Regions from separate parts of the Kocuria sp. CPCC 205231 genome, predicted to be linked through region 3. Evidence: riboswitches for the same ligand, from Rfam matches in the RefSeq annotation. Region 3 holds a riboswitch; each other region holds the start of a gene.
The links. Region 3 has a riboswitch for thiamine pyrophosphate ahead of RF640_RS02995 (FAD-dependent oxidoreductase). Riboswitches for the same ligand answer to the same signal wherever they lie in the genome.

Region 1 (4,662 bases), on a different contig from region 3:
GGGCGGTGGGGCGCCGTTGTGCTCAGTCTTCGGTGTGGAGGTGGCGTTGCAGCCACAGGGTCAGCCACAGCTTCAGTCTGATCTCGTCCCAGTCCGGGGCGTTCACGACCAGCGCGGCGGGCCCGTAGCGGTGGACCGAGGTAACCCCGTCGCGGTCGCTGAGCTCGGCGATCAGTTGCTTCACGGTCTCCGGGTGGTCCTCGGTGAGGTCGGGTCGCAGCCCGACGTCGAAGCAGTCGACGTCGGCGACCACGCACACCAGCGGATCCTCGGCCGTCTCGGCCGCCGGGCCTTCACCGCGCAGCGCCGCGATGGTGTGTCGGGTGTGGTGGAGCATCTCGGTTCCGCTCATCGGGTCGCGGCCGTGGGCGGACTGGTAGGCGCTGTAGAGCGGAATCCCGGGGAGGAAGATCTGGTGGTTGCCGGCGACGAGCACCGGGTAGTTGCGCATGGGATAGCTGTCGAGGCGGTGTTCGCCGATGCGCCACTGCACACCGGGGACCGCGGCGGTGATGATCTGGGCGAGGTAGGAGGTGAACCCGTCGACCAGGGCCAGCGTCTGGGCCGGTGGGTGGGGGTCCACCAGCATCCCGTGGCGGGCCCAGCTGGGCCACCCGGGGCGGGTCGGGTCCTGAGCCAAGGACCGGGGATCGACCCCGTACTCGGAGGCCCGGGCGGTGATCCACTCCCACACCGGGGCGAGTGAGTCCACCGTGCCGTCCAGCATCATCTGCGGATCCAGGCCGTGGGCGGCCAGCACGGAGCGCAGGTGCGCCAGTCCTGCGGGGCGTTCGGTGCGGAACTCCTCGAGCGCGTCGGCGGCCTGGGACTGCGTCATCGACTCGTAGAGCAGCTCCGTCATGACGTTACTGTAAGTGCCTGCCCTGCTGGGCGTCGACGCCGGTGGCGGGGCTGGTCCTGCCGGCTCAGGCGGAGGTGAGGGGTCAGGCCGCGCGGCGGGGGCGATCCCCTCATGCCTGCCCTGGTGGGGCCGGTGCAGGAGGAAAGGCCGTGGTGTTGTTGGCGCGGTGGATGCGCAGGATCACCCGTGCACTGGTACGGTCTCTTCTTCGAGGTCGTTGAGCACCCATTCCGAGAGTTGTCCGGCTGGGACGACGATCGTGGTTTCCCGCAGCTGCAGCGCATCTTGGGTCGACAGGGACCTTTCCGGGCTGTCGGCGTCGTGGGCGGCCAGTGCTGCGAGGTAGCCGCCGGCCAGTGCCTTGCTCCAGGCCGGGTAGTGGGTGTAGCAGGAGTGGGCGGGGTCGGGGCTGCGCACCTCCAGCCACCGTGCCGGCTCGGGCAGATCAACGGTGGCGGGCATCGGGCACTGGTGCAGAACCCAGGTGACCTCGGCCCACCGGCCCGCGGGGGTTTCGATCATGGGGTAGTAGGTGGCGACCCATTGCGTGGGGGAGTGGGCGTGCAGCTCGACTGCAAGGGCCCTGGAGATGTTCATGCCAACTTCCTGTGCACGGCGGAAAGATTGTGTGCCGGTCCTGGTGCCGGTCTGGGTCCAGGCCGCGTCACCGGGCCCGAGGAGAGCATAATGAGAGTTCCTCAGAATAGGCAGTGAGTCGATCATTATGGAAGCAAGCTGAGCGATCTGATTCCCGCCCGTCTTGCCGGCCATGGGTTGCGAGACGTCACGCCGGACGACTTCGGCGGCCATGAATGGTTGCGGTTTTCCGCGGCTCGGTGTGACTCGTCGGAGATGAACGGCGCCCTTCTCGAGGATCCGAGTGGCGGGGTGCGAGACAGCTTGCCCGGGGCCGGCTGTCGGCATCCGGCCGGCACTGCGCCCCTGGGAGTCGTTCTGGTCCCAGGGGCGCGACGTCTGTGCCGGCGTCAACTGCTTGGTGCTGCTGGGGGGTCCTCAGGTGGTGGAGACCGTGGGGGCGTCCAGGTAGACCTTGGATCCGGCGGCCCGGAACTGGGCGGACTTCTCCTGCATTCCGGCGATGGCTTCCTGTGCGGCGGTGCCGCCGAACTGGTCGCGGATGTCCTGGGAGATGCGCATGGAGCAGAACTTCGGCCCGCACATCGAGCAGAAGTGGGCGGTCTTGGCCGGTTCGGCCGGCAGGGTCTCGTCGTGGAAGGCCTCGGCGGTGTCCGGGTCCAGGGACAGGGCGAACTGGTCCCGCCACCGGAACTCGAAGCGGGCCTTCGACAGCGCGTCGTCCCGCTCGGTGGCCCCGGGGTGGCCCTTGGCCAGATCCGCGGCGTGGGCGGCGATCTTGTAGGTGATCACCCCGGTCTTCACGTCGTCCTTGTTCGGCAGCCCGAGGTGCTCTTTCGGGGTGACGTAGCACAGCATGGCCGTGCCGTAGCGGGCGATCTCGGTGGCCCCGATCGCGGAGGTGATGTGGTCATAGCCCGGGGCGATGTCGGTGACCAGCGGGCCCAGGGTGTAGAACGGGGCGCCGTGGCACAGTTCCTGCTGCCGCTCGACGTTCTCCCGCACCAGATGCAGCGGGATGTGACCGGGGCCCTCGACCATGACCTGCACGTCGTGCTCCCAGGCCCGGGCGGTGAGCTCGGCCAGGGTGTCCAGCTCGGCGAACTGGGCGGCGTCGTTGGCGTCGGCGATCGACCCGGGGCGCAGCCCATCGCCCAGGGAGAAGGCGACGTCGTAGCGGGCGAAGATCGTACAAAGCTCCTCGAAGTGGGTGTAGAGGAAGTTCTCCTGGTGGTGGGCCAGGCACCACCCGGCCATGATCGACCCGCCCCGGGAGACGATCCCGGTGACCCGCTCGGCGGTCAGCGGCACGTAGCGCAGCAGCACCCCGGCGTGGACGGTCATGTAGTCCACGCCTTGTTCGCACTGCTCGATCACGGTGTCGCGGAAGATCTCCCAGGTCAGGGCGTTGGCTTCCCCGTTGACCTTTTCCAGGGCCTGATAGATGGGCACGGTGCCGATGGGCACCGGGGAGTTGCGGATGATCCACTCCCGGGTGGTGTGGATGTCATCGCCGGTGGACAGGTCCATCACGGTGTCGGCCCCCCAACGAGTGGCCCACTGCATCTTGTCCACCTCCTCGGCGATCGAGCTGGTGACCGCGGAGTTGCCGATGTTGGCGTTGATCTTCACCAAGAACGCCCGCCCGATAATCATCGGCTCGGCCTCGGGGTGGTTGATGTTGGCCGGGATGATCGCCCGACCCGCCGCCAGCTCGGAGCGGACCAGCTCGACGTCGCAGTTCTCCCGCAGGGCCACGAACCGCATCTCCTCGGTGATGACCCCGGCCCGGGCGTAGTGCATCTGCGTGACCGTCCGGCCCTCCCGTCCCCGCAGAGGCACCGGGCGGGCGCCCTTCCATTCCTGGGAGGCTTCACCACGCCGGATCGCGGAGCGGCCGTCGTCGAGCAGGTTCCGCTCCCGCCCCAAGTAGGTCTCGACGTCCTCCCGGCCTTGGATCCAGGAGGCCCGCAGCGGTGGGAGTCCGACCACCGGGTCGCTGCCCGGGCCGGCCGTGCGGTAGACCCGTAGCGGCGGGTTCGCCGCCCCGCCCGGGGAGTCCGCCAGGGTGATCTCGGTGACCGGCACGTGGAGATCGCGCTCGGTGTCGTGGGCATACGACAGGGCGTGCGCATTCGATGCACTCATGGGAAATGTTCCTACTTCCTTCGCCGGCATTACCCGGACAGGTTCGACGGTCGCAGGCTGCCTCAGCCCGATCTCAGCCCCTGCAATGGGGCTCCCGTGTGGACGGCACCGACCCTAACACCTGCGTGACCACCGTCACCACCCAGACGACCACCGCATCGAGCACCACTCCTCTTTTCCTCCAGGACCGAGGCGACTCGGCTTTCGCAGTCGGCCGAGGCGGCGCTCAGGCGTGATCGGTCGATGAGCCGGGACCGGCAGCCTCGGCAGGAACGTCGTCGGTTTCCTCCGGCTCCGAGACGGTCGTGGCCTTGGTGCGGTTGCCGGTGATGACCACACCCTCGGTGGTGAGATCAACGCAGAGCATGCCGTCCTCCACGAACGGCTTCCACCGCCTCGTAGCGGTGGTGTCGATCCCGTAGTGCTGGGCGAACGCGGTGGCCGAGACAATGGCCTGCCCCGGCCCGCGCTTAGAACCGGTGCGAACCGCATAGGCATGCGGGGACGAGTCATCGGCTGGGCGCAGAGCCATGACCTGACGATCCTGGTCGTAGAGCAACTCCACCGTCTCAGTATTGCCGAGCAGGTCATGGGCGGCCTTGTTCAGCGAGATCACGCCTCGCTTCTGAATCGTGACACTGGGCGCCTTCGCCAACGGAGTCATCCTCTTGTCGAACACCTCAAAAGGCACCAAGCTCTCCCATCCATCGAACATCTGTAGACCAAATCAACAATGCCCAGCGTAGTCATTGCGCCGCAGGTTCGACCACGTTCTGCGCCCATGCTATGCATGCCCTGCACGGCGCGCATCTGCCCAAGCGCTTCGAACGCCCCCGGGTCTGTCACACAACACCGGAATCGAACCCTTTGTATGACCTAGGATAAGTAACGGGTTAAGTGACATTAAAGGGAGGTCGGCGGATTCGCGACCGCCTTGTCACGCAAACGGTCGTATAAGTGATGGAGGATCAGTGCCATGCTGGTGGGCTACATGCGGGTGTCGAAGGCCGACGGGTCGCAGACCACCGACCTGCAGCGCGACGCGCTGCTGGGCG
Region 2 (4,662 bases), on a different contig from region 3:
GCGCGGTTGGCTGCGCTAAAGGGATGGCTGAGCGCCGTTATCGATGCGGAATAGGAGCAACATTGGGTACCGTCGAACTTGTGCGTCCGGTAACGGAAATGCGAGCGGCTATCATACGCGCGCGACTAGTCGGGGAGGAGATTCTGGGATCCGCTCCGGTTAACGAGACACACGTAAGCGACTTCCGTGACAAATATCTTTCCTGGGAGGGCAGGACCGCGGCAGTACTTGAAAACGGTTTCAAGGTCTCCGGGTTCCTTACTACCAGCCCAAAAGATGAATTCACCGGTACTGCGGTTTCGCTTCTCGACCTAAAGATCGCATCCACGACGATTCCCTGGGAACGTGTGCCGGAGGTGATTGCGGACATCAAAGAAAAGATTCGAGTTCTTGGAGCAGTCGAAGACCGCCTCGATGTATACGCCGAAGGGTCGCCGAGCTCGACACCACCGGACACGCCTGTTGACGCGCCAATCTTCTTGGTACACGGCCATGACATTGAGCGACGCGAAATAGTCCGACGCTTCTTGGAGACAGTGACTGATCGCGACGTCGTCGTATTGGCCGATCAAGCGAATCGAGGTCAGGACATTCTTGGTAAGCTACTTTCTCACGCACAGCGGGCCGTCTTCGCCGTAGTCCTTCTTACCCCTGATGATGACGGCGGGAAGCATGGGGCGGGAACGGTCTCCCCACGCGCACGGCAGAACGTTGTCTTTGAGCTAGGGCTTTTCATTGGACTGTTGGGCCGGGACAGAGTGGCGGCACTAAACGAACCCTCAATCGAGCTCCCCACAGACTTCTCAGGAGTTGCCTACATCCCAGTAAAGGGCGAGTCGTGGCAGATGGAACTAGCGCGCGAGCTAAAGGCTGCAGATATTAAAGTGTCCCTCGATAAGGCGCTTTGATCATATGGTTAAATATAAAATGCAGAATTCGATGAAAATACCACCGAAAGATGAGTAATTAGAAAACATAAAAACAGCACCAGGACCGATTCCACCGGTCGTCGCGACACCCTACTGAGGGGGATGTGGATGGCCAGACCGATTGGATGGTTGAAGAAGTTGACGGGACGATCGCCGAAGATCCCTCTGGGTGCGCCATTAACGCGGCGGAGTATCGAAGGCGAGTTCTAGAGACAGGTCACCACAGGACTTTTCTCGGTGGACTTGGCAGTAGCCGTCCGGACTGCTGCACGATCAGGTCACACCCTGACCTGGCTCAATGTCTCATAACTTGTATTATGTAAATTAATGAATCGATGAGATCTACTTTCTGCCTCCCTGCCCGCTCTGACGTGGGACAGATCCGACGTGAGGTGCCGGCTTCAGAGACTTCTGGGCGAGCGTGTACGGTCGGAGTAGTGACACGGGGTGCCGGTTTCATCCGGCTGAGATGACACCCGTTGAACCTGATCCAGTTCGTACTGGCGAAGGGATGTCCTACCAAGCCCGGCCGACGCCTCGTGCTTGCATCTTTTCGCCCTGATCCTCAGGGAACCTCATGCAGATCGCAAAACAGATCGTCCTCGTGACCGGCGGGGCCCGCGGCGTGGGCCGCCACATCGTGGAGGCCTTCGCCGCGCAGGGCGCGCAGGTGGTCATCAACTACCGCTCCAGTGCCACCGCCGCCCAAGAGCTCGCAAACCGCTTCGGCCCGGAGCGGGCCGTGGCCCTGCCTGCTGATGTCACGGATCCCGAACAGGTCTCCACCATGCTCGAGCGGACCCGGGAGCACTTCGGCGCTCCGGTCACCACCGTGGTGAACAACGCCCTGGTGGACTTCTCCTTCAACGGCGACGCCCGATCCCAGGCAGCAGTGATCGGCTGGGAGGAGTTCACCACCCAGTTCTCCGGTAGCGTCCGCGGGGCATTGAATACCACGCAGACGTGCCTGCCGGGAATGCAGGAGCAGGGTTTCGGGCGGATCGTGAACATCGGCACCAACCTGTTCCAGAACCCCGTCGTCCCGTATCACGACTACACCGCCGCAAAGGCGGCCCTGCTCTCGCTGACCCGGACCCTGGCCAAGGACCTGGGCCCCCACGGTGTCACGGTGAACATGGTCTCCGGTGGGCTGCTGCGCACCACCGACGCCAGTGCGGCCACCCCCGAGGAGGTCTTCGACCTCATCGCCGCCTCCACCCCGCTGGGCCGGGTCACCACCCCCGAGGAGTTCGCCGACACCGTCCTGTTCTTCGCCTCGCCCTGGGCGCGCTCGGTCACCGGGCAGAACCTGGTGGTCGACGGCGGACTGGTCATGGGATGAATCCGCCACCCATGAGCACACACCGGCAACTGCACCTCAACGCCTTCCTCTTCGGCGCCGGCCACCACAGCGCGGCCTGGCGGCGCCCCGACTCCCCCGCCGAGCACCTGGGCGAGATCTCCTACTGGGAGCGTCTGGCCCGCACGGCCGAGCGCGGTCTCTTCGACGCGGTATTCTTCGCCGACGGTCACAGCACCGGCGACGTCTCCTCCGGGCCCCGCTGGTTCCTCGAGCCGCTGACCACACTGTCGGCCATGGCCCAGGCCACCGAGCGGATCGGACTGGTCTGCACCATCTCGACCACCTTCTTCACCCCCTTCCACGCCGCCCGAATGCTCGCCTCCCTCGACCACATCAGCGGCGGACGGGCGGGGTGGAACGTGGTGACCTCCATGTTCGACGCCGAGGCCCGCAACCACAGCATGGAGGCCATGCCGGACCGAGAGCGGCGCTACGCCCGTGCCGAGGAGTTCGTGCAGGTCGCCCAGCAGCTGTGGGACTCCTGGGCCGAGGACGCCGTGCTCGCCGACCGGACCGGGCTCTACGCCGACCCCGCCCGGCTCCGCCCGGTGCACCACCGCGGAGAGCACTTCCAGGTGGACGGGCCCCTGACCGTGCCCCGAGCGCCCCAGGGCAGCCCGGTGCTCTTCCAGGCCGGGGCCTCCGGACCCGGACGGGATCTGGCCGCCCGGTACGCGGAAGGCATCTACGCGGTGGCCTACGACCTGCCCGCCGCCCGCGACTACTACACCGACATCAAGGCCCGTATCACCGCGGCCGGGCGGAACCCGGAGGCGGTGGCGGTGATGCCCGGGCTGGTCACCTACGTCGGCTCCACCGAGGCCGAAGCCCGAGCCCAGCAGGCCGCGGTCGACGCGCTGCTGCCCACCGACCAGTCGCTGGCCCAGCTGAGCACCTTCGTCCAGCAGGACTGCAGCGACTGGGAACTTGACGCCCCAGTTCCTCCACTGCCCGCGCTTGAGCAGTTCAGCGGACCCCAGGGCCGCTACGCCACCATTCTGCGGATCATCGAGGTGGAACAACCCACCGTTCGACAGCTGCTGGGTCGCCTGGCTGCCGGCGGCGGGCACTGCACCATAGTCGGCACTCCCGAACGCATCGCGGACCGGATCGAGCATTGGTTCCGCAGCGGAGCAGCCGACGGGTTCAACCTGATGCCCCCGACCCTGCCTGATGCCCTCGAGGACTTCGTCGACCACGTCGTGCCGGAACTGCAACGCCGCGGCCTCTTCCGCACCCACTACACCGCCGACACCCTCCGCGGGCACCTGGGATTCCCTTGCCCCACCTTTGGAGCGCCGGCCTGACCCCACCGGCAGCACAGCGAACCCGCGGGCGCGCACAAGCGCCCTTGAGCGGGACCATATCCATAATGCGGGCAGGTGGACCGGTAGCGAGACGTGTTGAGGCAGGACGAGTAACTTCCTGCCACGCCGGCAGATCAGTCGCTGGGGCGGCCGTGCGTGCACCTCCAGCGCCCGAGTCTCAACCCACAACCATGCGACGCCTTCGCCGACGAAGAGCCCCGGTGCACGACCCCGCGCCGTTCCATACCTCAGCTGTACGCGCGAATCTCTCATTAAACGAGAGTTCTCCATGCTGTCCTGCGTGAACGATGCCGGCGTCACGAGCTCGCCGATCCCACCGGTCCGCCGCGCACCCTGTTGCCACCTGGGCAGACGCCCGTAGGCAGAGGGGGACGAGTTCTCGCACCTGTTTCTACTCGTCCTACTTAGCGGCTGATAACCGGCCATATGTAAAGAAGGTCGCGTCGAGCTACTGATGCAGCCAGTGTCCGCGGATCAATCAGCGATAGCGCGTTTGGTCCCTGAGTTCTAGGGTGGGAGATCCGCCAGGAAATTTCTGCTTCGTCAGCAGAAGCGTGCACTTCGGGCAGGGCCGGGTCTCGCCCTGGTGGTCCCGCAGAAGCATTGCCAGATCCTGGTGCCGGTGCTCCACTGGAAAGACGAGCCTGTCCTGGGCCCGTACGTCCAAGGGGGATCATCATGGCTGGTCACGACAAGCAGGCCGAGCACACCAAAGCAGAACACACTCACGGAGAGAACTGCGGGCACGAGACCGTTGAACACGGCGATCATGTGGATTATCTCCACGACGGTCACCGGCATGCGGAGCATGAGGACCACTACGACGAGTGCGCGTAGCCTGCCCCCGGCATCCTTCAAGAGGCCCCTGCAGAGAGCAGGGGTCTCTTGTTCTGCCCCGGCATCGGTTGAGGGACAGCTCCTGCTGCCCTGCTCCAGGCGCGCACATTGACGGGCATTGTGGGCGGGCATTGTGCGTGAACGCTTGAGACGTGGGCGTGCCAGGGAGACTCGTCCACGAGCGGGTGAACGTGAACGGGGTCAA
Region 3 (4,662 bases):
CCAGCGGGGCGCCGTCGGGCCCCAGGGCCCGGCCGACGGTCTCGGCGACGAGGTCGACGACGGTCGCCTCCGCCGCCACGCGGTGCGGGCGGCCGTTGAGGGTGATGGCGGTCATCGGGTGCTCCTGCTCCGGGGCCCGGGCCCGGCGGCGGCCGGCGCGGGATCCCCTGGACGGGCCTCGACGGGGCGGTCGAAGCGGTGCGGGTCGGTGGTGGCGAGGTGCTCGGCGTCGGCGGCCGGATCGGCTCCGGACCCGCCGGCCACCAGCTGCGCGGCGAGCCGGGCGGCCAGCGGGGCGAGCAGGACGCCGTGGCGGAAGTAGCCGGTGGAGACCACGAGCCCCGGCACCGGCGAGCCGTCCGGGTCGCGGACCCGGCCGAGGTACGGGATGTCGTCCGGGGTGCCGGGCCGGGCGCGGGCCAGCACCTCGATCAGCTCGAGGTCGGCGACGCCGGGCACGAGCGCCTGGGCGTCGCGCAGCAGCCGGAACACGCCGCCGGCGCTGGGGCCGCTCAGGTCGTCCTCGCGGGAGGTCGCCCCGATCACCACGGTCCCGTCGGCGCGGGGCACCAGGTAGACGGGCACCCCGTGCACCAGGCCGCGGACGGTGCGCTCGAGCAGCTCCGGCGCCCCGGCGGGGACCCGGGCGCGCAGGATGTCCCCGTGCACCGGCCGCAGCGGCGGGTGCCAGTCCTCCGGCAGCCCCTCGAGCTCGCCGAGCCCGGCGCCCGGGGCGAGGACCGTCCAGGTCGCGGAGACCATCCCGCCGCCGGCCAGGCGGACGCCCGTCGCCGCGCCCTCGGCGTGGCGGCGCAGCCCCGTGGCGAGCCCGTGGACGAGGCGGGCCGGTCCGCCGTCGCGCACGGGCGGGACCCCGGGGGCCTGCGAGGGCCCGGCGGGCTCCGGGAGCTCCGGGAGCTCCGGGGCGACGAGGGCCGCGAGCAGCCCCGCCACGAGGCGGCGCGGGTCCACCTGGTGGTCGTCGGGGATCCGCAGCGCGGCGGACAGCCGCGGGCTCAGGGCCGGCTCGAGGGTGCGGGCGGCGCGCAGGGTCAGCTGCTCCACGGTCATGCCGTGGCGCCCCTGCAGCTCGCGGAGGTCCGTCAGGGCCTGCCGGTCGGCGGCGTCCACGCCGCACACGAGGGTCTCGGTGGCCCGGTGGCCCACCGTCCCGCCGGCGGCCTGCTCGAGGGCGGCCACGAACGCCGGGTACTCGGCGGCCGAGGCGGTCATGAGGGGGTACAGGGGCTCCTGCTGGTACTGGACCTCGCTCACCGGGGCGAGCATCCCGGCCGCGGCGCGGCTGGCGCCGGAGCCCGGCTCGGGGTCCACCACGACCACCGAGCGGCCGCGGCGGCGCAGCTCCCAGGCGGTGGCCAGGCCGATCACCCCGGCGCCGACGACGGCGACGTCGGCGCGGACGTGCTCGGGCCGGTCGACCAGCGGGTGGGGCGCGGTCGTGGGGGCGGGGTGCGCGGCAGTCACAGGGAACGTCCTTTCCTCCGGCGGCATGACCCGCATCAGGTGTGGCGGTCGGCGCTGGACGCCCTCTCAGCCCCCGGTGGGGCTCCCGCAGAACCGCTGACCTATCATCAGCGTGTGACCCAGCCTACCCGTGATGCCTCCGCCCCCGCCGAGTCCTCCCTGCGAGAGACCCGGACGGCCAGACTCCTCGCCGCCCGGCTGTACGTGTGCACGGACGCCCGCCGGGACCGGGGCGACCTCGAGGACTTCCTGCACGCCGTCTGTGCCGGCGGCGCTGACGTCGTCCAGCTGCGGGACAAGAGCATCGACGCGGACGAGGAGATCGCCGCGCTGGAGCTGCTGGGCCGGGTGGCCGCCGAGTACGACACCCTGTTCGCGGTCAACGACCGCGCCGACATCGCCACGCTCGTGGGCGCCGACGTCTTCCACGTGGGCCAGCACGACCTCAGCCCCGCCCAGGCCCGGCGGCTCCTGGGCCCCGACGTGCTGATCGGGCGCTCCACCCACGACCTCGGACAGGCCACGGCGGCGCTGGAGGATTCGGACGTCGACTACTTCTGCACCGGCCCCGTCTGGGCCACGCCCACCAAGCCGGGGCGCCCGGCCACCGGGCTGGAGTTCGTCCGCGCGGTCGCCGAGCTGACGGAGGCCCGGCTGGACGCGGACCCGGAGGTCCTGCCCGTGCCGTGGTTCGCCATCGGCGGCATCGACGAGACGCGGCTCCCGCAGGTGCTGGAGGCCGGGGCGCGCGGCGTCGTCGTCGTCCGCGCCGTCACCGAGGCCCCCGATCCCCGCACCGCCGCCGGGCAGCTGCGCGGTCTGCTCCCCGCCTGAGCCCGGGGCGGCCCCCCGCCCGCCTCACCGTCGGCTCCCCGCCGCCGTCCAGCACGTTCTGAGAGCATGGACGCAGGACGACGACGGAGAGGTGGCCCATGGACCCCGAGCTCGACCCCCAGGTGCGGCACGCGGTGGAGCGCCCCGCGGAGACCGCCCGCGGCCCGGAGGACGCGCAGCTGCGCGTCCGGCTGGCCGGTGAGCCCGCCCGCCGCGCCCTCGGCACGCACTGGGAGCAGGGCCTCCCGGAGGACGCCGCCCCGAGCGACGACCGGCTCGCCGCCGCCGTGCTGCTCGCCACCCTCTTCGGCGACACCTTCTGGCTGGAGCGCGCCGCCCGGCTGCCCAGCGACGTGCCGGGGTGCCCGTCCGCGCCGCCGAGCGGGCTGCTGGAGCTGACCCGGGTGCCGGGCGCCCGGGCGGCCCTGGCTGCCGTGCTCGAGCGCCCGCTGCTGACCGGGCTCCTGGAGTGGGGCACCAACCCCCTGCCGGAGCAGCCCCCGCTGGCCGTGGCCCGGGCCGCCCGGGACCTGGGCATCCCCGACGACGGGCGCGTCTACAAGGTGGTGCGCCGCCGCGCCGAGCGCTTCCTGGCGCGGGAGCACGACGGGTCCGAGCCGCTCGAGCAGTTCGTGACCCTGCTGAACGAGGCGGAGCGGGGCCACCGCGAGGACGGCCCCGTGCTCTCGGGCGAGACCCTGCCGCCGGCGGCTCCCCCGGCGCCGGGTCCGACCGCGGGATCCTCCTCCGCGGCCGGCCCGGCCGCGGACGGTGACATCCGCCCGGGAACACCCCCGCCCGGCGCCCCTCCGGCGGGCTCACCGGGGAACCCCCAGTGGGGGGTGAGCCCCGCGAGCCCGGCCCCGCCGCCGCCCGGGCAGTTCCCGGGCCAGCACCCCGAACCCGGGGCACCCGGCCCGGGCGGTACTGGTGCCGGCACCCAAGGCGCCTCCGGGCCGGTGTTCGGGCCCGGCCCCGGCGGGTGGCCGCCGCGCCCGGCAGAGCCCGAGGAGGACGACTCCGACAACCTCAAGGCGTGGGGATTCGTCTTCCTGGGCATCCTGGCGGTGATCGCCGCCCTGATCTTCATCCTCTGAGCCCACAGCACCACCATTTACTTGCACCGGAAAGCTTCTGAGGCTATTCTTGGGGACATATCAACCAATGCGCCGCCCCTGCCGACGGAGAACCCCGCGATGCCGATCTTTCCCCAGAACCCCGCTCCCCAGAGCCTGACGAAGCGCCCCGCCGAGGACCTGCTGTCCGCGGACACCCGGATGGGCGCGGTGGAGCTGCTGGTCTCCGACCTGGACACGATGGTCGCCTACTACTCGGACGCCGTCACCCTCGACGTGCTCGCCCACGCCGGGGACACCGCGGTCCTGGGCCGGGACGGCCGGACGGTCGTGCGGCTGCGCCAGGTCAAGGAGCTCCCGCCGGCCCGCCGCGGGCAGGCCGGCCTGTTCCACACCGCGGTGGTCTTCGACGACGAGCCGGCCCTGGCCGCGGCGCTCGCGTCCGTGGCGACCGTGGCGCCCCGCTCCTTCACCGGCAGCGCCGACCACCTCTACAGTCAGGCCTTCTACTTCGACGACCCCGAGGGCAACGGGGTGGAGCTCTACACGGACCGCCCCCGCGACACGTGGCGGCGGGAGCCCACCGGCCTGCTGACCCTGGCCTCCAACCCCCTGGACCCGAACGGGTTCCTCCAGGAGCACCTGGCCGAGCAGAGCGGGCGACCCCCGGCGCCGCCGGCCACCCTGGGACACGTGCACCTGCAGGTGGGCGACATCCCGCTGGGCCGGCAGTTCTACGTGGACGTCCTGGGCTTCGAGGTCATGAGCGACATCGGCTCCGCCCTGTTCATCGCCGCCGGCGGCTACCACCACCACATCGCGCTCAACACCTGGCAGAGCGCCGGGGCCGGCCCGCGGGCGGCCTCGCTGGGGCTGGGCCAGGTCAACATCGACCTGCCGGACGCCGACGACGTCGCGGCCCTGGCGTCCCGGCTCGCGGACCACAGGATCCCCACCCGGCACGACGGCGCCGTGCTGCGCTTCGAGGACCCCTGGAACACCCTGATCCAGGTGGGCGTCGCGGCGTAGCCCCGGCCCGGTGCGGCGTCCGCACCCGCCCGCCGGCGGCACCGCGCTCGACACCGGCGACTGCTCGCCGGCACCCCGGTCCGCCGGTAGGTTGGGCCTCGTGCCCGGGGTGCCCGGGCGCCGAGGGCGCGCGGCGACACGGCGGCCGCCCGGTCCGAGAGCGAGGAGCAGGGCATGGGCGAGCAGGACGACACCACCGGCAAGGACTTCGACGAGGCCGTCAACATGACCGCAAAGC
Region 4 (4,662 bases), on a different contig from region 3:
AACCGGCTGCGCGCCCAGTGGGAGCAGATCCAGGAGCGGGCCGGGTCGACCAGGACGCTCGCGCCCGAGATGCTCTACGCGGAGCCGGACCTCACGATCAAGACGGTGCGCGACGTCTTCAACGAGGACTTCACCACCATGGTCGTCCAGGGCGACGAGGCGTGGGACAACATCGAGGCGTACGTGACCTACGTCGCACCGGACCTGCTCGACCGGCTCAAGAAGTGGGACGAGGACGAGGACCTGTTCGTGAACTACCGCGTGGAGGAACAGATCCAGAAGGCACTCGAGCGCAAGGTCTTCCTGCCCTCGGGCGGCTCGCTCGTCATCGACCGCACCGAGGCGATGACGGTGGTCGACGTGAACACCGGCAAGTTCACCGGCTCCGGGGGCAACCTCGAGGAGACCGTCACCAAGAACAACCTGGAGGCGGCCGAGGAGATCGTCCGGCAGCTGCGGCTGCGGGACATCGGCGGGATCATCGTGATCGACTTCATCGACATGGTCCTCGAGTCCAACCGGGACCTCGTGCTGCGCCGGCTGGTGGAGTGCCTGGGCCGGGACCGCACCAAGCACCAGGTGGCGGAGGTGACCTCGCTGGGCCTCGTGCAGATGACCCGCAAGCGCATGGGCACCGGACTGCTGGAGGTGTTCTCCGAGCCGTGCGAGCACTGCGCCGGCCGCGGCGTGGTGGTCCACGACCACCCGCTCGAGGGCCGCTCCGGCGGTGCCACGAGCGAGTCCCGCGACCAGCGGCCGAACCGCACGGAGCGCAAGCGCGGCCGCGGGGGCCGCAACGAGCAGCAGCCCGCCCGGACGGAGCAGCGCTCCGCCGAGGCCGATCCCGCGGAGAGGGCCAAGGCCGAGGCCGCGCGGACGGCGTTCGCGACGATCGCCGCCGCCACCCACCACGAGGAGGCGGCCGCGGACGAGCCGGAGCGCGCCGAGGAGGCCGCCCAGCCGGCGGAGTCCCGGCCCGAGGGCTCGGGGCGCTCCCGGAAGAAGCGCCGCGGCAAGCGCAGCCGCGGACGTGGCCAGGGCGGGGACACCGCCGCCGAGCAGCAGCCGGAGGAGGGGGAGGACACCGCCCCCGCCGCCCCGGAGCAGCTCCCCGCCGAGGAGGCGCCGGGCGAGCAGGGCTCGCGCCTGACCATCAACGGCGAGGTCATCGAGCTGCCGCAGGGCCACGCCGTGGTCGTCGAGCCCGCCGAGGCCCGGCCGCTGAGCCTGGACTCCCTCGCGGAGGTCTTCGGGCAGCGGGGACCGGACGCCGGCTCCGCCGCCCCGGAGGCCGCCGCCGAGGCGGTCACCGGTGCGGATGACGCCGCGGAGGGGGCCACCGCCGCGGCGGAGGCCCCGGCCCAGGAGAGCACGGCACAGGAGCGCACGGAGCGGCAGGCGCCCGCTCCCGCCGCGGCGGTCGCCGCGGAGCAGGCGGACGTCGAGCCAGTGCGACCCCGGCGGCGCTCGCGGCGGGCCTCTGCCCCGGCGGCGCGGCCCGGCGAGGCCGAGGTGACCGCCGGCCGGGCGGCCGCCGCGGAGGGCGCCCGGCACGAGGCGAGGACCGTCGCCCAGCGCGCCCCGGAGGAGTCCTCCCGCCGGGCGCCGACCGTCGTCGGCGTCGGCGTCAAGGCCGAGGACCTCACCAGCGGCCGGCCCGCCGACCGGGGCTGACCCGCCCCGCCGAGCAGCACCACGGAGGACCCCGACCGGCACGGTCGGGGTCCTCCGTCGTCGCGGACCGTCACGGACCGCCCCGGCCTGCCCGCCCTCCGCGCGGCGGCGTACCGTGGTGCGCACCACAGCACACCCGGGGCCGCCGTCCCGTCCGCCGGGAGAGCGGCCGCCCGTTCCAGGGAGCATCGCCATGACCAGTGCAGACACCATCCGCACCACCGGCACGGAACTGTTCGTCCACCGGGATCCGTCGGCCGTGGACCGTCACTACACGGAGGACTTCGTCCAGCACTCGCCGCTCGCGCCGGACGGGCGCGAGGGTCTCAGGCAGTTCGTGCAGAGCATGCCCGACGACTTCCGCGTGGACATGGTCCGGATGCTCGACGACCACGGGACGGTGGCCGTCCACTCGGTGTACGAAGGGCTCGGTCCGGAGCCGCTGGTCGGCTTCGACGTCTTCCGGGTGGAGGACGGACGGATCGCCGAGCACTGGGACGTCCTCGAGCCCCTGCGCACGGGCCCCGACGGCGCCCGCCCCCAGCTCGACGGTCCCGTCGCGGTCACGGACCACGAGCGGACGCAGGACAACAAGCGCATCGCCGCCGAGTGGGTCGAGGCCGCCCTCGTCGGGGGCGACCGCCACGCCGTCCAGGACCACATGAGCCCCCGGGGCTGCACCGAGCACACCGGCGGCACGCCGGACGGCCCGCAGCCCGCGTACCAGCGGCTGCGCCGCGTGGTCGGCGAGGGGAACTTCGTGCTGACCGTCGCGGAGGCCGTTCCCGGAGGGAGCCGCGACGGAGGATCCACCGGAACGGTCGCCTGCTACGACCTCTGGCGCCTCGACGACGGCCGGATCGTGGAGCACTGGGGCGTCGCGCAGCCGGTGCCCGAGCGGATGGCCCACGCCAACGGCATGTTCTGATCCCGTGCGGGGTCCGTGCCGACTCCCGCACGACGACTAGACTGGCAGGACACCAGACACGGGGTGCCGCACGAGCGGCTGAGAACACACCCGTCGAACCTGATCTAGCCAGTACTAGCGAAGGGATGTCGCAGATGCGCGATGCCGTACCCCCGTCCGACCGCACACCAGGACCCGGGAGGCCGGTGCCGCCGGACCCCGCGCTCGCCGAGGACGCCGCCGCGGCCCTGGCGGACCTGCGCGCCGCGGCGCCGCTGGTGCAGTGCATCACCAACGCCGTGGTCACCAACTTCACCGCCAACGTGCTGCTCGCCGTGGGCGCGTCCCCGGCGATGACCGACATCCAGGGCGAGGGCGGGGTCTTCGCGGAGCTCGCCGACGGCCTCCTCGTCAACACCGGCACGCCCACCGCCGAGCAGCGCGGCGCCGCCTACGAGGCCGTCGGGGCCCGGCGCCGCGCGGGCCGGGCCTGGGTCCTGGACCCGGTGGCGGTGGGCGCCCTGCCCGTGCGCACGGCGCTGGCCCGCGACCTGCTCGGGTTCGAGCCGGCGATCGTGCGCGGCAACGCCTCCGAGGTCATCGCCCTCGCCGGCGGCGCCGGCGGCCGCGGCACGGACGCGACCCACGGCGTCGACGCGGCCCGGGACGCCGCCGCCGCGCTCGCCGAGCGGGCCGGCTCGGCGGTGGCCGTGTCCGGGCCCGTGGACCTCGTGCGCTCCCCGGACGGCACGGTGGTCCGGGTGCCGCACGGCACGCCCCTGCTGACCCGCATCACCGGCGGCGGGTGCGCCCTGGGCGCCCTCATGGCGGCGTTCACCGCCGTGCGCACGGACCCGGCCGCCGCGGCGGTGGCCGCCACCACGGTGTACACCCTGGCGGCCGAGGACGCGGCCGCCGACTCCGCCGGGCCCGGCTCCTTCGCCGTGGCGCTGCTGGACCGGCTGCACGCCGTCACCCCGGAGGGGATCGCCGCCCGGGCGGAGCTCGTGCGCGAGGAGGTCGCCCGGTGAGCCCGCGCCTCGACCCCGCGGCCCTGTCCCTGCACCTGGTGACGGACACCGCCCTGAGCGCCCCCCGGACGGTCCCGGACGTCGTGGCCGCCGCCGTGCGCGGGGGAGCCACCATGGTCCAGGTGCGGGAGAAGGACGCCCCGGTCCGCGAGCTCGTCGCCCTGCTGACGGCCGTGGCCGAGCGCGTGGGCCGGGAGGTGCCCGTGCTCGTGGACGACCGCGCCGACGTGTACCTCGCCGCCCGCGCGGCCGGCGCCCCCGTGGCCGGCGTGCACGTGGGCCAGTCGGACCTGCCCGTGGCGCTCGCCCGGGAGATCTGCGGCCCGCAGGCCGTGCTCGGCCTCAGCGCCGCCACGGCGGAGGAGCTCGATGCCGCCGCCGCGCTGCCGGCCGGGACGGTCGACTACCTGGGCGTCGGGGCGGTGCGGGCGACCCGCACCAAGCCCGACCACCCCGAGCCGCTGGGCGTCGAGGGCTTCGCCCGCGCCGCGGCCCGCACGGCCCTGCCCTGCCTGGCCATCGGCGGGGTGCGGGTCGAGGACGCCCCCGGCCTGCGCGCCGCCGGCGCCGCGGGGCTGGCCGTGGTCTCCGGGATCTGCGCCGACCCGGACCCCGCCGCCGCGGCCGCCCGCTACCTGCGGGCCTTCACCGCCGTGCCCGCCGGGGAGGTGGCCCCGTGACCGCCCGCGTGCCCCGCGTCCTGGCCATCGCCGGCACCGACCCCACGGGCGGGGCCGGCCAGCACGCGGACCTCAAGTCGATCGCCGCGATGGGCGGCTACGGGATGAGCGCCGTCACCGCCGTCGTCGTGCAGAACACCGTGGGCGTGCGCGACATCCACGTCCCGCCGGTCGAGTTCCTCTCGGCACAGCTGGACGCGGTCGCCGAGGACGTCGAGATCGACGCCGTCAAGATCGGGATGCTCGGGTCCGTGCCGGTCATCGAGGCCGTCACCCGGTGGCTCGGGACCCACCGGCCGCCGGTCGTGGTCCTGGACCCCGTCATGGTCGCGACCTCCGGGGGCCGCCTGCTGGAGCGCGAGGCCGAGGA

Region 1: another riboswitch for thiamine pyrophosphate. It lies ahead of thiC (phosphomethylpyrimidine synthase ThiC); the one in region 3 lies ahead of RF640_RS02995 (FAD-dependent oxidoreductase).
Region 2: another riboswitch for thiamine pyrophosphate. It lies ahead of RF640_RS18395 (3-oxoacyl-ACP reductase); the one in region 3 lies ahead of RF640_RS02995 (FAD-dependent oxidoreductase).
Region 4: another riboswitch for thiamine pyrophosphate. It lies ahead of thiM (hydroxyethylthiazole kinase); the one in region 3 lies ahead of RF640_RS02995 (FAD-dependent oxidoreductase).

Annotation. Positions count from the first base shown of each region.
Region 1 covers NZ_JAVKPP010000023.1:19,517-24,178, forward strand. The annotation lists gene RF640_RS17385 (hypothetical protein) at 23-862, opposite strand; gene RF640_RS17390 (hypothetical protein) at 1,043-1,459, opposite strand; gene thiC (phosphomethylpyrimidine synthase ThiC) at 1,877-3,607, opposite strand; TPP riboswitch at 3,606-3,715, opposite strand; gene RF640_RS17400 (hypothetical protein) at 3,834-4,223, opposite strand; gene RF640_RS17405 (recombinase family protein) at 4,584-4,662, shown strand, end outside.
Region 2 covers NZ_JAVKPP010000033.1:1,044-5,705, forward strand. The annotation lists gene RF640_RS18385 (hypothetical protein) at 1-54, shown strand, start outside; gene RF640_RS18390 (TIR domain-containing protein) at 63-908, shown strand; TPP riboswitch at 1,363-1,458, shown strand; gene RF640_RS18395 (3-oxoacyl-ACP reductase) at 1,507-2,271, shown strand; gene RF640_RS18400 (LLM class flavin-dependent oxidoreductase) at 2,283-3,599, shown strand; gene RF640_RS18405 (F510_1955 family glycosylhydrolase) at 4,659-4,662, opposite strand, start outside.
Region 3 covers NZ_JAVKPP010000002.1:292,665-297,326, forward strand. The annotation lists gene thiS (sulfur carrier protein ThiS) at 1-115, opposite strand, end outside; gene RF640_RS02995 (FAD-dependent oxidoreductase) at 112-1,485, opposite strand; TPP riboswitch at 1,481-1,584, opposite strand; gene thiE (thiamine phosphate synthase) at 1,690-2,319, shown strand; gene RF640_RS03005 (hypothetical protein) at 2,418-3,416, shown strand; gene RF640_RS03010 (VOC family protein) at 3,516-4,424, shown strand; gene RF640_RS03015 (DUF3140 domain-containing protein) at 4,599-4,662, shown strand, end outside.
Region 4 covers NZ_JAVKPP010000012.1:45,181-49,842, forward strand. The annotation lists gene RF640_RS13160 (Rne/Rng family ribonuclease) at 1-1,674, shown strand, start outside; gene RF640_RS13165 (nuclear transport factor 2 family protein) at 1,868-2,602, shown strand; TPP riboswitch at 2,652-2,745, shown strand; gene thiM (hydroxyethylthiazole kinase) at 2,788-3,612, shown strand; gene thiE (thiamine phosphate synthase) at 3,609-4,292, shown strand; gene RF640_RS13180 (bifunctional hydroxymethylpyrimidine kinase/phosphomethylpyrimidine kinase) at 4,289-4,662, shown strand, end outside.